DNA from 3 places in the Paenibacillus sp. SJS-P3 genome. Region 3 is predicted to be linked to each of the others. Evidence: riboswitches for the same ligand, from Rfam matches in the RefSeq annotation. Region 3 holds a riboswitch; each other region holds the start of a gene.

Region 1 (3,273 bases), 1.2 Mb from region 3:
CCCTGGGCTTTTTCAGGCTTTGGACCGGAACGCCGGGAATGTGCAGGATTCCCTTGGTCTTGACCAGCTTCATGATGGCGAGCAGCAGCGTGCTCTTGCCGGCTCCGTTGACGCCGGTGACGGCGATCCAGTCGCCGGCGTTCACCGCGAGCAGGCCGGTCCGCACCTTGGGCCGGCCGCCGCGCCATCCTTCCAGGCCGTCCAGCTCGAGCAGCATTTCGGCGGAACGGACGGCAGACGACGGAGACATCGTTGACGGGCGGATTGCGGCAGTCTGATCGTAGTCCTCCCAGAAGCCTGGGTACCAGATGCCGTATTCCCGCAGCAGCTTCCGATGCTCCCGGAACACGAGGCGAGGAGACCCGTCGGCCTTGATGCTTCCGTCGGGTCCGAATACAATGACGCGGTCCATATCTTCGGCGATGCCGGCGATCTTGTGCTCGACGATGATGACGGTCCGCCCGCCCCAGACGGAGCGGAGCGAGCTCCATACCTGCCGTGTGCCCTCCTCGTCCAGGAGAGCGGTAGGCTCGTCGAGCAGCAGAGCATCGGGCTCCATGGCGATCATGGCCGCGATGGCAAGCCGCTGCTTCATTCCTTGGGACATGTCGGCTACCGGAAAATGGGGGTCTGCCAGACACAGGCCGACAACATCAAGACAGCGAGAGATGCGGTCCGGCATTTCCTCGCGCGAAATGCCCGAGTTCTCCAGCGCGAAGGCGATTTCTTCGTCGGCATGCGGCATGCAGAACTGGGAGTCCGGATCCTGGAACACATAGCCGGGCCGGGCCGGGACAAGGCAGCAGTCCGCTTTCATCGGGATGCGGATGGCCGACGGCACCAGGCCGCCGAGCACCTGCAGCAGCGTCGACTTCCCGCAGCCGCTCGGTCCGAGCAGCAGCACCTTCTGGCCGCGTTCGATGGTCAGGTTCAGCCCTTTGAAGAGCAGCGGAGAGTCTTCGCCGGGATATCGGAGCCGCAGGTTCTCCACGCGCGCCGCTGGCCCGGCATCTTGGACGGGCGGCAGCGGCCGCTTCGCTGCAGGCGCAGCCTCGCCGGCATGGCGCTGCCGTTCAGAGCCGATTGCGGAGGCATTCGTCGTAGAGGGCAGGCGGCCGCTCCCGATGGCGGGTGAGAGAGCTGCAAGCGGCGTCGAAGCCGCGCCGATTTCCCTGCCGTTCGCCGGAGTCTTGCTGCGCATGCGGCCTTTCAGGATGACGTCTGCAGCTTTCATCGCCTTACCCCAGCGCCTCGTAATCCTTGGCCGATGCGGGGCGGATGAGGCTCAGCACGCCGGTGCGCTCCAGCGCCTTGGCCAGCGCCCAGGCGAACAGTCCGGCGATGACGACGCTGCCGAGCAGACGCATGGAGACGAACAGGGTGTAGTTCCATGCGGTCATTTTATCGATGTAGCTGTAGTGGGCGTCGATGAAAATGGAGACGACGGCGGAGCCCAGAGACGCAAGGATCGTCACGATCGGACCTGCCTTCCGGTACAGGAAGGCGGCGAAGATGATTTCGGCGCCGAGGCCCTGCAGCACTCCGTAGACGATCGTCGAGGCGCCCCACGATCCGCCCATGAACGCTTCCAGCGCGGCCGCGGCCGTCTCGGCGAGCAGCGCCGCCCCGGGCTTGCGGATCAGGAGGAAGGCGAAGGTGCCGGCCATGAACCACATGCCGTAGCTGAGCTGCTCCGCATGCAGGCCGAGCGGCTTGAGAATGTCGTACATCGGATTCCAGATGCGGTAGATGATGCCGAAAACGACGGCTACGACAAGCGTGACGAGAATGTCGGCGAGCGTCAGTCCTTTTGGACGGTCGGCATTGGGCATGGCGGTGGACATAAGAATCAGACTCCCTCTCAAGGAAAAATGGAATGTTCCCCACAGATGGCTGCTGACCCGGCCCGACCTCCTCCGGGGGGCATGAGAAAAGCCCGCCGGAAGCCGGCGGGCAGAGGGAATAAAGGCATATCCGCGCAGGATGGGCATGAAGCCCGGCGGCGCGCTGCATTCTCTCTACGCTGGCATTACCCAGATCAGATCAATGGTCAGCGGCATAAGGCCGCAGTCTCAGCCCGACTTCATCGAGCCCCCATGCATGCTATGGAAATTGTCCTTACTATAACGTGAAAATCTGGAAGCGGCAAGAGGTATTATGGCCGCCGGTCAGCGGGGCCGAGGATTTGAAAGGCAAAAAGCGGAAAGTTGCTTGGGCATCCGTCCAGGAGGTAATCTGTGGATAAGGAGGGATGGACATGAAGTATCGCCGTTTAGGCAAAACAGAGCTGAACGTGTCGGTTGTCGGCATCGGCACCTGGCAGTTCGGCGGGGAATGGGGCATGGATTTCGCGCAGGACGAGGTCGACGCGATTTTGGACAAGGGCGCCGAGCTCGGCATCAACCTGATCGACACGGCCGAATGTTACGGAGATCATCTGTCGGAGGCTTTCATCGGAAACTACATCGGCAGGCGCAGGCGCGAGGACTGGATCATCGCGACGAAGTTCGGCCATCATTTCCACGAGCGGTTCAAGCGTACGGACGTATTCTCCGGAGACGAAGTCGTGAGGCAGCTCGACGCATCGCTTAAGGCTCTGCAGACCGACTATGTGGATCTGTATCAATTCCATTCCGGCCCGGATGCCGCCTTCGACAGCGACAAGCTGTGGACGGCGCTGGACAAGCAGGTGCAGGCCGGGAAGATCCGGCATCTGGGCACGTCGATCGGCAGCAACGACAACCTGCATCAGACGGCCGCCTCATCGAAGGTCGGCTCGCAGGCGATCCAGGTCGTGTACAACCGGCTCGACCGCAAGCCGGAGGAGCGGGTATTCCCTTCCTGCCTGGAGCAGGATCTCGGCGTGCTGGCGCGGGTTCCGCTGGCGAGCGGCTTCCTGAGCGGCAAGTACAAGCCCGGCACGGAATTCGGCGAGACGGACGTGCGCCATCGCCAGGATGCGGAGCAGGTGCGGCAGCGGCTGGAGGAGGTGCGCCGGATCGCGGAGGAGGAAGTGCCGGAGGGCGTCAATATGGCAGCCTGGGCGTTGGCCTGGTGCCTTCGCCATCCTCCCGTGACTTCCGTCATTCCCGGCTGCAAAAATCCGGAGCAGGTGCAGGGCAACGCAGACGCGGTGAAGCTTGTCACGGAGCCGCATCCGCAGGATGTGCCGAATATCGGCCGATAGCTCCCCTCGCTTGGCAGCGCCGCTGTCTTGTCGGCGAGCATGTCAAGGGAACCCAAAAAGCCCTGCCGGACTGCGCTTGAGCGCGG
Region 2 (3,273 bases), 1.3 Mb from region 3:
TCAACCGTCTGCGGCCCGTGCTGGAGAACGGCTTCGGACCTGTCCTGCATGCGGCGTTTCCCGATATCCTGTCGTTTCCGTTCGGACAGGTCATCGTGCTGATGATGTTCTGGAACTACGCGAGGCGGTCTCCGTCCACGGGCGCCGCGTCCTATGGCGCCTATGCCGGCGTCTCGCTGTTCCTGATCGCGGTCAACATGGTGCTGATCATGGTGCTCGGTCCGGAGCTGTACCGGCTCGCCGAGCTTCCGACGCTGGAGGCGGTGGAGCAGATCCGGCTGTTCAACTTTCTCGAGAGGCTCGATATTCTCGTGACGCTGCTGCTGTACATCGGGCTGTACGTCAAGGCGACCGGACTGTTTTTCGGTTCGGTCATCGCTTTGCAGACAGCCTGGGGAGTTCCCTATCGGGCCGGCGCCCTCGTCATGGCTCCGCTCATATTCACGGCGAGCCTCCTGGAGCCTGCCTTGTCGCAGCATTTATGGGCCGGCATGACCGTCTATCTGAAATTCAGTCCCTATTACCAGATCGCGCTTCCGCTGCTCATGCTTGTCATGGGGATCGGCTGGGTCAAAAAGAAAGCGCAGCGGCAAGCGGGGCAAGGCGGCGAAAAGGCGGGAGCCGGCGGCCAGGCCAAGGGCCGCGGGGCCGGCGGTCAGAGCGGCGGCGGCAGCCAAAGCGGTGCCGGAAAGGCAGCCGGCGGCGCCGAGACGGGCCGAGGCGGACAGCCGGGGGACGGACAGGCAGGCGCCGATGGGAGCGCCGAAAAGGCTGGAAACCAGGACGGATAGGCAGGCGCCGATCAAGGCTCGCAAGCCGGCGGCAGCCAAAAAGGACAGCGGGAGGAGAGTCAAGGCTCTGGCAGCGGAGACGGCGAACAAAACAAAGCTGGCGAAGCCCGGCCGACTCTGGCGCCAAGCGGCGGCCGTCTTCAGGCTCGGAAAGTCCGGAAGCCGGCTCTACATGATGCCGCGCCCGCAAATTTCGACACGGAAGGTTGCAATAAAAGGCTCCTCTGCTATAATGGCTCTATTGACAACCGAATGAGCCTGGGGAGCTGGCGTACGCCGGCTGAGAGGGGAGAAGCATCCCGACCCGTTAAACCTGATCTGGATAATGCCAGCGTAGGAACCGCATGTCAGCCGAGCCTTTTGCCGCCCTCGGGCGCAACGGGATTCACGTGACGAAGACGTCTTCCTTGGGAGGCGTCTTTTTTTATTGTCCCTCTCATGCTGGCGCTGGCGCTCCGGACAAGGCCCGGCCGGGCTCACGGCTGCGAGAGAAAGAAGGGGAAGCAACATGGGCATTTCAAGCAAGATGGGCAAAAAAGCGGGGCTGGCCGCGCTTGTTCTGGCGACGCTGCTGACAGGCTGCGGCAACGGGAACGGAGCCGGCAGCGGGAATGACGGGAGCAGCGGCACGGCGACGCCGGCGCCTTCCGGCAGCGCGGGAGTCGGCGCCACGGCCGCACCGGTCAAGAAAGTGAAGGTCGTCCTCGACTGGACGCCGAACACGAATCATACCGGCCTGTATGTCGCTCGGGACAAAGGCTTTTTCCTGAACCACGGCCTCGACGTCGAGATCGTGCAGCCGCCGGAGGGGACGGCCGCCGATACGCTGGTCGCCAAGGGAGAGGCTGAGTTCGGCGTCGGCTACCAGGAGAACATCACGCTCGCCCGCAGCGAGGGCTTGCCGCTCGTGTCGCTGGCTGCCGTCATCCAGCACAACACTTCCGGCTTTGCTTCGCCTGAGGCCAAAGGCATCAAGGACCCGAAAGCATTCGAGGGCAAAACCTACGGCGGCTGGGGAGCCCCGGTCGAGCAGGAGATCATCTCCTCGCTCATGCAGGAGCAGGGCGCCGATGTCGGCAAGGTCAAGATCGTCAACATGGGCAACGCGGACTTCTTCACCGCCGTGAAGCGGAATATCGACTTCGCCTGGATCTATTACGCCTGGACAGGGGTAGAGGCGGAGCTGCGCGGGGAGAAGCTGAACATGGTGTACTTGACCGACTACAGCAAAAAGCTGGATTACTACACGCCGGTGCTGGAAACGAGCGAGAAGCTGATCCAGGACAGCCCCGATGTGGTGAAGGCGTTCATGGCCGGAGCTTCCGAGGGTTACGCCTACGCGATCTCCGAGCCCGACGCCGCCGCGGACATCCTGATCAAGGCCGTTCCGGACCTCAATCCGGAGCTGGTGCGCGCCAGCCAGAAATGGCTGAGCCCCAAATATCAGGATGACGCTCCGCGCTGGGGCGAGCAGAAGGCGGAAGTCTGGACGAACTATGCCGAATGGATGCATGAGCACAAGCTGCTCGATACCTTGCCGGATCTGTCCAAGGCGTTCACGAACGATTACTTGCCGGCATCCTGATGCCGGCTGACGGGGAGAGGGAACCGGATATGGCCAATGCACTTGTGAGCATTCAGATTTTGCCGACGACGCCCGGCGGGGAAAGCGTGCTTCCGTACGTGGACCGGGCGATCGAGATCATCAAGGAGGCCGGCGTGCCGTACCGTGTCGCGCCGCTCGAGACGACGATGGAGGGAGAACTGTCGCACTTGCTCGCCGTCGTCGCGGAGATGAGCGAGGAGATGGCGGCGATGGGCTGCCCGTCCGTCATCTCTCAGGTGAAGATTTACTACAACCCGGAGAACGGCGCTTCGATGGACCGGCTGCTGGAGAAATACCCGGATGGACAGTAGAACGATCCGATGGGAGGCTCTGCTGCCTCCGGTCGTCGTCATGGCCGCCTTCCTGCTGATGTGGGAGGCGGCCGTGCGTCTGTCCGGGACGGAGGCGTGGCTGCTGCCCGCCCCGAGCGATATCGCCCGCGATGCCTGGGCGGCGCGCCAGAGACTGGCACAGCACACAGGCGCGACCTTGAGCCTGACGCTGCTCGGCTTCGCCGGCGGCTCGGCCGCCGGCCTGCTGCTGGGAGCTGTCCTGCATTTGCTGCCGCTCGTGCGATCGGGCTTCTATCCGCTGCTCGTCCTGTCGCAGAACATTCCCGTCATCGCGATCGGGCCTCTGCTCGTCATCTGGTTCGGCTTCGGGCTGCTGCCCAAGCTGCTGCTCGTCATGCTCGTCTGCTTTTTCCCCGTCTGCGTCGCGATGCTCGGCGGCCTGCAGGGAGCGGATCCGGGCCTGGAGCGGTACATGCGGATGATCGGAGCGGGGCGCTGGCGCCGCTTCCTCAGCCTGGAGCTGCCGGGCTCTCTGCCGCAGCTGTTCTCCGGCCTCAAGATCGCAGCTTCGTACAGCGTCACG
Region 3 (3,273 bases):
TATTGGGAATTTAAATAAGGATGACCGGAGAAAGCAGGAACAGAATGAATTCGTTGTCTTTAAATGGCTTGGACAGACAAGCTACGATATCGTGTCCGCGATGTGGTAAAAATGTGCCCTGCGATCAGCAATTCCAGTCGTGGTGCGAATGCGGCTGGAATATAGAACCGCGCACGCCTGATATGAGAGATCGATTTTCACGGTTATACCGCAAGCTGGGCGTGAGGCAAGGCGAACAGATGCTTGAAGAGGTCAAATACTCGATCAGCAACGGAGACTGGCGGGACAAGCTTAAAGCGAATCTGCTGTTATATTTGGTTGCGACAATAATTCATCTGGTCTCGCTCTCCATGTTCATAAGCGGAGTTTGGCTTATCGTTGCATACCATTCCAATCATTGGTTTCCTACGGCAATAGGCATGTTGATGGTAGCCATACAGATCATTACCGTTCCTCGCTTGGGTAGCGTCGATAAGAAAGGCCTGATCTCCCGCGAAGACTATCCGACTCTATATAGAGTCGTTGATGCAGTCTCGGATTCATTAGGCACTTCGCGCGTATATGGCGTGCAGATCAATGAAGAATTCAATGCATCCTTTACACAGCTCGGCTGGAGAGGTCGTAAAGTCATTACGCTGGGTCTCCCGTTATTCGCTATCTGCAGCCCTCAAGAAAAAATAGCACTAATTGCGCATGAAACGGCTCATGGAGCCAATCATGATGTCACGCGCAATCGGTATGTTTGGAGTGCCTATATCGCTGCGGAGCAATGGTACTACTTTTTCACTCCGGCTCGGGGAGCGACTCAAGAAGGCTATATGGCCATTTTATATCTTTTATCGGATATTCTGATGAAAGCATTGTCGTTCATACCATGGACGATTGCACGTCTGGTGCTCGTATTGCTGCATCTCAACAAGCAGCGCAGCGAATATTATGCCGACTATCTTGGCGTGAAAGTCAGCGGCGAGCAAGCCATGATTGGGCTGCTGGAAAAATTGCATTACGACAGTCCGTTCGAGAGCTGCTTGCATCGTTTTATTTTCTCTCGGCAGGCCGAAGACTTCATCACGGAGTGGAAAGCTTATGCGGAACAAATTCCTGTACGAGAGCTTGAACGCATCCGCCATGTCGTAAGGGCTGAAGGTTCAAGACTTGATTTTACGCATCCGCCAACCCCGTACCGAATTGACTTTTTGCAGCATTTGAAAGGTTCGTATCCGCTGCTAACATTGTCGAAGTCGGAGCATGAACAATTAGTTCGAGAATTAGAGCAGATGCATGGCTCGGTCTATCGGAATCTGGAGGAGAATTTCAACTCGAGGCTTTACTATTAATGAAATATTTGAGTTATCGAGATAAATCGGGATCCTACCTTCTTGTTCTCAGAATCGACGAGGTTGACAACTTCCACCACCCCGGCTTATAGTCATACCAAGATATCCACTAGGGGCGCCCGCACGGGCTGAGATAAAGCGCAAGCTTTGGTCCCTTCGAACCTGATCTGGGTCATGCCAGCGTAGGAAAGTGGTCGAACATGCCTTTTATTTGGCTTGTGCCTCTTTTCGCCGCTTCCAGACCGGAGGCGGCTTTTTGCCGTCCTCCGGCGGGAGGCGGCGGAGGAATAGGCGCACCCAATCTGCTTGCCGCAATCTGCCGATGAAGGCGGAAGCGGCCAGTAGAGTGTCCCGGACAGCCTGCGTTTTTTGGCGCAGACCATCGGGAACTAAAGGCATGACCGGCATTTCCAAGCGTGCAGCCCCCTGGCGGATATCATAATCCGTTAAGGGGGCTTTTGATTTTCCATGGCCATACATACCGAGCCGCTGCCGGGCAGCCGCAAAGTCTACATGCAGGGAAGCCGGGAGGATATCCGGGTTCCGATGAGGGAAATCTCGCTCTCGGACAGCGAGGTGGGCGGAGAGTCCATTCCCAATGCGCCTCTGAGAATCTATGACGCAAGCGGTCCTTACACGGACACCGATTACGAGGCGGATGTCTCGAGAGGCTTGCCGCCCATGCGAAGAGGCTGGATCGCAGAGAGGGCAGACACGGAGGCCTATCAGGGCCGGATCGTCCAGCCCGAGGACAACGGATTCTCCGACGCCGGCAATGCCGCCGAGAGGGGAGCGGATATTTTCCCGCCATCCGGCAGGCTGCCGCTGAGAGCTCTCGCAGGGGGCAACATCACCCAGCTGCATTACGCAAGGCAGGGCATCGTAACCCCCGAGATGGAGTTCATCGCCCTGAGGGAGGGGATGGAAGCGGAATTCGTACGCTCCGAAGTCGCGGCGGGAAGAGCGGTCATTCCGGCCAACGTCAACCATCCCGAGAGCGAGCCGATGATCATCGGGCGGCATTTCCACGTGAAGATCAACGCCAACATCGGCAACTCCGCCGTGACCTCCTCGATCGAGGAGGAGGTGGAGAAGATGACGTGGGCGACCCGCTGGGGAGCCGATACGATCATGGATCTGTCCACCGGCAAGAACATCCATACGACGAGAGAATGGATCATCCGCAACTCTCCGGTTCCGGTCGGGACCGTGCCGATCTATCAGGCGCTGGAAAAGGTGAACGGCAAAGTGGAGGACCTCAGCTGGGAGGTGTTCCGCGATACGCTGATCGAGCAGGCCGAGCAGGGGGTCGATTATTTCACCATCCATGCCGGCGTGCTGCTCCGATATGTGCCGCTGACAGCGAAGCGCGTTACGGGCATCGTCAGCCGGGGAGGGTCCATCATGGCGGCCTGGTGCCTCGCCCATCATAGGGAGAACTTCCTGTATACGCATTTCGAGGATATATGCGAAATCATGAAAGCCTACGACGTGACCTTCTCGCTCGGCGACGGGCTGAGGCCGGGGTCGATCGCGGACGCCAACGACGAGGCGCAGTTCGCGGAGCTGGACACGCTCGGCGAGCTGACGAAAATCGCCTGGAAGCATGACGTGCAGGTCATGATCGAAGGTCCCGGCCATGTTCCGATGCATCTGATCAAGGAAAATATGGACCGCCAGCTCGCCGTCTGCGACGAGGCTCCCTTCTACACGCTCGGTCCGCTCACGACGGACATCGCGCCGGGCTATGACCATATTACGAGCGCGATCGGGGCGGCGATGATCGGCTGGTTCGGCACGGCGATGCTCTGTTATGTGACACCCAAGGAGCATCTGGGACTGCCGAACCGGGAGGACGTGAAGGAAGGCGTCATCACGTACAAGATCGCCGCGCACGCCGCCGATCTCGCCAAGGGCCATCCGCAGGCCCGAAAGC

What was found. Region 3 has a riboswitch for thiamine pyrophosphate ahead of thiC (phosphomethylpyrimidine synthase ThiC). Riboswitches for the same ligand answer to the same signal wherever they lie in the genome.
Region 1: it holds a riboswitch for thiamine pyrophosphate, as region 3 does, so the genes downstream of both, AC06G8_RS01780 (ECF transporter S component) here and thiC (phosphomethylpyrimidine synthase ThiC) in region 3, are expected to answer to the same signal.
Region 2: it holds a riboswitch for thiamine pyrophosphate, as region 3 does, so the genes downstream of both, AC06G8_RS13290 (ABC transporter substrate-binding protein) here and thiC (phosphomethylpyrimidine synthase ThiC) in region 3, are expected to answer to the same signal.

The regions. Positions count from the first base shown of each region.
Region 1 is NZ_CM160043.1:386,969-390,241, forward strand. It holds gene AC06G8_RS01775 (ABC transporter ATP-binding protein) at 1-1,234, opposite strand, end outside; gene AC06G8_RS01780 (ECF transporter S component) at 1,239-1,844, opposite strand; TPP riboswitch at 1,999-2,108, opposite strand; gene AC06G8_RS01785 (aldo/keto reductase) at 2,258-3,187, shown strand.
Region 2 is NZ_CM160043.1:2,875,751-2,879,023, reverse strand. It holds gene AC06G8_RS13295 (GerAB/ArcD/ProY family transporter) at 1-791, shown strand, start outside; TPP riboswitch at 1,041-1,149, shown strand; gene AC06G8_RS13290 (ABC transporter substrate-binding protein) at 1,300-2,376, shown strand; gene AC06G8_RS13285 (thiamine-binding protein) at 2,406-2,708, shown strand; gene AC06G8_RS13280 (ABC transporter permease) at 2,698-3,273, shown strand, end outside.
Region 3 is NZ_CM160043.1:1,613,665-1,616,937, forward strand. It holds gene AC06G8_RS07315 (M48 family metallopeptidase) at 45-1,337, shown strand; TPP riboswitch at 1,439-1,543, shown strand; gene thiC (phosphomethylpyrimidine synthase ThiC) at 1,806-3,273, shown strand, end outside.